DNA from 2 places in the Nocardioides panacisoli genome. Region 2 is predicted to be linked to the other one. Evidence: predicted binding sites of a transcription regulator. Region 2 holds the regulator's gene; the other holds the start of a gene.
What was found. Region 2 encodes LexA, which represses DNA repair genes until DNA is damaged. Its sites were predicted from a motif close to TCGAACANNTGTTCGA; they were not measured.

Region 1: KUV85_RS09285 (HNH endonuclease signature motif containing protein) is a predicted target of LexA. The motif match lies at 963-978, and genes of this name have one in related genera.

What each region holds. Positions count from the first base shown of each region.
Region 1 is NZ_CP080409.1:1,899,322-1,901,517, forward strand. Features, by position in the region: gene KUV85_RS09285 (HNH endonuclease signature motif containing protein) at 1-950, opposite strand, end outside; gene KUV85_RS09290 (RNA polymerase sigma factor) at 1,074-1,586, shown strand; gene KUV85_RS09295 (hypothetical protein) at 1,579-2,196, shown strand, end outside.
Region 2 is NZ_CP080409.1:2,110,857-2,113,052, forward strand. Features, by position in the region: gene KUV85_RS10330 (LysM peptidoglycan-binding domain-containing protein) at 1-247, opposite strand, end outside; gene lexA (transcriptional repressor LexA) at 542-1,273, shown strand; gene KUV85_RS10340 (MXAN_6640 family putative metalloprotease) at 1,355-2,196, shown strand, end outside.

The sequences.
Region 1 (2,196 bases), 210 kb from region 2:
GTGGCGGCGAGCTGCTCGCGCAGGTCGTCGTACCGCATGGTGACCACGACGCGCGCAGCCGTGCCATGGGTCTGCGGCACGGAATCGGCGGCGACGAGTCGACCGGCGGCCTCGACCAGGGCGTCCCAGAGCCGTACGCCGGCATCGCGGGGATCGCGACCGTCGTGGGCACAGGTGGGATCGGGGCAATTGCGACCGACGCGCCGGCCCTCTCGGTCGCGCTGGCCGATCGTGCCGGGCTCACCGCCGCAGGCACCGGAGTCCGTCGGCCGCGGCGCGGCCAACGGCATCAGCGCGGTCTTGACCAGCTCGGCCTCCTCGGCGGTGGCGTAGCCCCGGATGCGGACCCCGCCCAGGCCGTCGGCGCTGAAGGCGAGGTGGCGCGCGCGGTGGGCGCCGCGCTCGGTCAGCTCCTTGTCGCGCTCACCACCCAGCAGGCGCCCGTCGGGGTCCAGCTCGGCCACGACGCCGGGCATCGCACGGTCGAGGTCGGTCGCGTCGTACCCGTGCTGCGCGACGCGGTCGAGCATCGTGCTCGCCGCCGTGGCGCGGAACTCGGGGTCGCGCGGCAGGGTCGCGACCCGGTTGCCGATCACGCGGGCCTGCGCCAACGAGATGTCACCGGCGGACAGCGCACTGCGCACCTCGGGAAGCTCACGCGTCTGCCGCGCGGTGCGGACCAGTCCACCGCCGGCGCCCTTGTGACCACCGGTCACGTGGGTCAGCAACTCCTTCGCGCCGGCCCACCCCAGGTCCTGGGCGGCACCGGTGTCCTCCAGGCGGTCGGCCAGCGTCACCAGCACCGCGTCGAGCGCCGCCCGGGCACGCGCCACGTCCGCGGCCGCGGCGGGCAGGTCGCCGGCCTCGATCTCTGCCGCCGATCGCGCGAGCCGCACCGCAGCGTCGGCGACCTCGGCGGCCGACGAGGCGGGAGCGGTGCTGGGCGACATCTTCCGATGGTATCGAACACGTGTTCGAATCGCAAGGAATCCACGGCTCGATCGGGCACGCCTGCAACCGTTGACCCTGCTGTCGCGTAGAGCATGGTGAGGACAGCGATCTCAGGGGGCGCCGTGGACGAGCAGGAGTTCGACGAGTTCTACGCTGCGTCGTTCCGCCGGGTCACCACCCAGGTCTACGCGCTCATCGGGGACGCGGAGGAGGCCGCGGACTGCGTGCAGGAGGCGTTCGCCCGGGCCTGGTCGCACCGTCGCAAGCTGGACCGTGCCGAGTACCCCGAGGCGTGGGTGCGTACGACGGCCCACCGGCTGGCCATCAGCCGATGGCGCCGGCGGCGCCGGGACCGTGGGGCACCGGACCGCGCCGTGGGGGGTGCGCTCGCCACGCGCGAGGTGGACGAGACGCACGTCGCGCTGGTCGCGGCGCTGCGGCAACTGCCGCCGGCGCAACGCGAGGCGCTCGTCCTGCACCACATCGCCGACCTCCCGGTCCACCGCGTCGCTGTCGAGGTCGGCGCCCCGGAGGGCACCGTCAAGGCCCGCCTGAGCCGCGGGCGCACCGCACTCGCCGCCCTGCTCACCGACGATCCGTCCGGTGGCATCGCAGGAGGAATCAACCATGCCTGACCCCATCGAGCACATGCAGCACCTGCGCGACGCGATGCCCGACGCACCGATGCCGTCGGCTGCCGCCGTACGTCGTCGCGGTGACCGGCTGCGCCGCCGCCGGACGGTGGGGCTCACCGGAGCGACCGCGCTGGCCGTGGTCGCGGTCGTCGCTCCGCTCGCGATCCTGACCGGTGGCGACGACGCCGGGCAGGTCGATCCTGCGGCTCCCACCACCACGGGCGGCGCGCCGAGCATCAGCCGGTCGGACCTGATGACCGACGCCGAGACCGAGTTCGACCTCAACGAGCAGTGGCAGGTCGGCGAGACCTTCGCGGGCGACGGCCAGGCGGTCGCCAACGCGTGCCAGGAGTCCTCCTTCGCCGATCTCGGTGCCGGAGCGGTGTTCCAGCGGACGTGGAGCCTGGAGGTCCACTCGCTGACGCAGGTCATCGCCGAGTTCGACTCCGCCGCCGATGCGACGGCGGCCCGGGAGGAGGTCCGCGGCTGGCTCGCCGACTGCACGCCGGCGGGTGCCTCCGGGACCTCGACGAGTGACCTGCCGGCCGCCGACGACGTCGCGGACGGGTCCGCGGTCCTGGCCCGCACCACCTACCGCCTCGACGGGCCG
Region 2 (2,196 bases):
CGCCACCCGCGGCGGCGTCGGCCGCGATGTCCCACAGCGTCTCCCCGTGGTCGACGGTCACGACCTCGACCTGCACCACGCCGGCCTCGTCGGAGGCGACGGATCCGGCAGCGAGCCAGACGGCGGCGCCCAGCGCGAGCAGCAGCCCGAGCACCATGACGGCCACCCGGCCGCGACGAGTGAGGCGGACCGGCGCCGGACGGCGCGCGTCGTAGGAGACCTGCGGGGCAAGGGCGATCGTGCTCATGGGGACCTCCAGGGGGAAGTGTCGATCCGGTGATCGGCGGGGGTCGTGCGTGCGATGCGATGTCTAGTCGGGACCGCCGACACTTCGCCGTACGGCGATCGGGCCAGCGGATCGATCAGACGTTCGATCGAACACATGTGCGAGGTTAGATCACCTGTTCGAACGAAGTCAAGGACCTGTTCGAATCCTTGTTCGAGGCGTGTCGCGACACGCGCGGTTCGAACAGTTGTTTGAAACCGTGCGCTGGGAGGACTACCGTCAAGGCACTCGATCACCGCTGCGCAGGAGGACGCCATGGCCGGCAAGCAGAAGGCAGGCTTGAAGAAGGTTGCCGAGTTCCCCGACGGGCCGCCGGACGCCACCGGGCTGACCCCGCGACAGCAGCGCGTGCTGGCCACCATCAAGGACAGCATCGAGAACCGTGGCTACCCGCCCAGCATGCGCGAGATCGGCAGCGCGGTCGGCCTGACCAGCACCTCCAGCGTCGCCCACCAGCTGCGCACGCTCGAGGACAAGGGCTTCATCAAGCGCGACCCCAACCGGCCGCGCGCCCTCGAGGTCTTCCTCCCCGAGGTGATGAAGGCCCGCAAGTCGCTCTCCGCCGCCGAGGAGTCCAGCTACGACGAGACCGGCGCCGGTGACGCCTCCCCCGCAGCCAGCTACGTCCCCCTCGTGGGCCGTATCGCCGCGGGCGGCCCGATCCTGGCCGAGGAGCGCATCGAGGAGGTCATGCCGCTGCCCAAGCAGATCGTGGGCGAGGGACAGCTGTTCCTGCTCGAGGTCTCGGGCGAGTCGATGATCGACGCCGCGATCTGCGACGGCGACTTCGTCGTGATCCGCCAGCAGCCCGATGCCGACAACGGTGACATCGTCGCCGCGATGATCGACGGCGAGGCGACGGTGAAGACCTTCCAGCGCAAGGACGGGCAGGTCTGGCTGTTGCCCCACAACGACGCATTCGAGCCCATCGACGGCACCCACGCCACGATCCTGGGCAAGGTCACCGCCGTGATGCGCAGCATCTGAGGCTCGGCGTTGCCCCACGGGGCGGCATCACTGCCGTAGGCTGGCCCGGCCCTTCCGTCTTCCCCCTGGGAGCAGCACGTCATGAACCACCCCCGTCTGCGGGGCGCGCGCCTCGTTGCACTGCCGGCCATCGTCCTCACGCTCGCTGCCGCCCTGCTGGCCCCGACCAGCGCCGTCGCCAAGGACAAGGACGACAAGCGCGGTCGCGCCCAGGAGGCGCTCGCCATGGTGGAGGGCATCCTCTCGGGCAACATCGGCCGCGGCAGCAGCCGTCCCGACGACTCCCGCCAGCAGGGTGTCGACCTCACGATGGCCATGCGCGACCTCTTCCTGACCCGCGACGCGCTCTCGGGCAAGGAGCAGGAGCGTGCCGACTCGCTGCTGGCGCGCCCCACCGACGGCAGTGGGCCGGCGTACGAGCCCAAGTATCCCGACGGGGCCTCCCGGCGCACCTGCAGCTCGGCGGTGTGCGTGCACTACGTCACGGGCGGCCGCCACGCCGCCAGCCGCTCCTTCGCGGTCGACGTACGCCGTGCGGTGACCACCGCGCACCAGCGCATCCGGGGACGTGGCTTCCGGGGCCCGCTCAACGACGCCGGCCGGGGCGGCGACAACCGCCCCGACGTCTACCTGGCCGACATCGGCCGTGACGTCGGCGTCTTCGGCTACGCCGTCGCGGACCGCAAGAACGCGCTCTGGGGTCGCGGCGCGGGCGGATACGTGGTCCTCGACAACAACTTCTCGGAATTCTGCTCCGGCGGTTGCGGCGCCGGCACGGCGGACCGGCTGATGCGGGCCACCGCCGCGCACGAGTACTTCCACGTCGTCCAGTTCGCCTACGACTACGCCGAGGACGTGTGGTTCATGGAGGCGACCGCGACCTGGATCGAGGACGAGGTCTTCGACGACGTCAACGACAACGT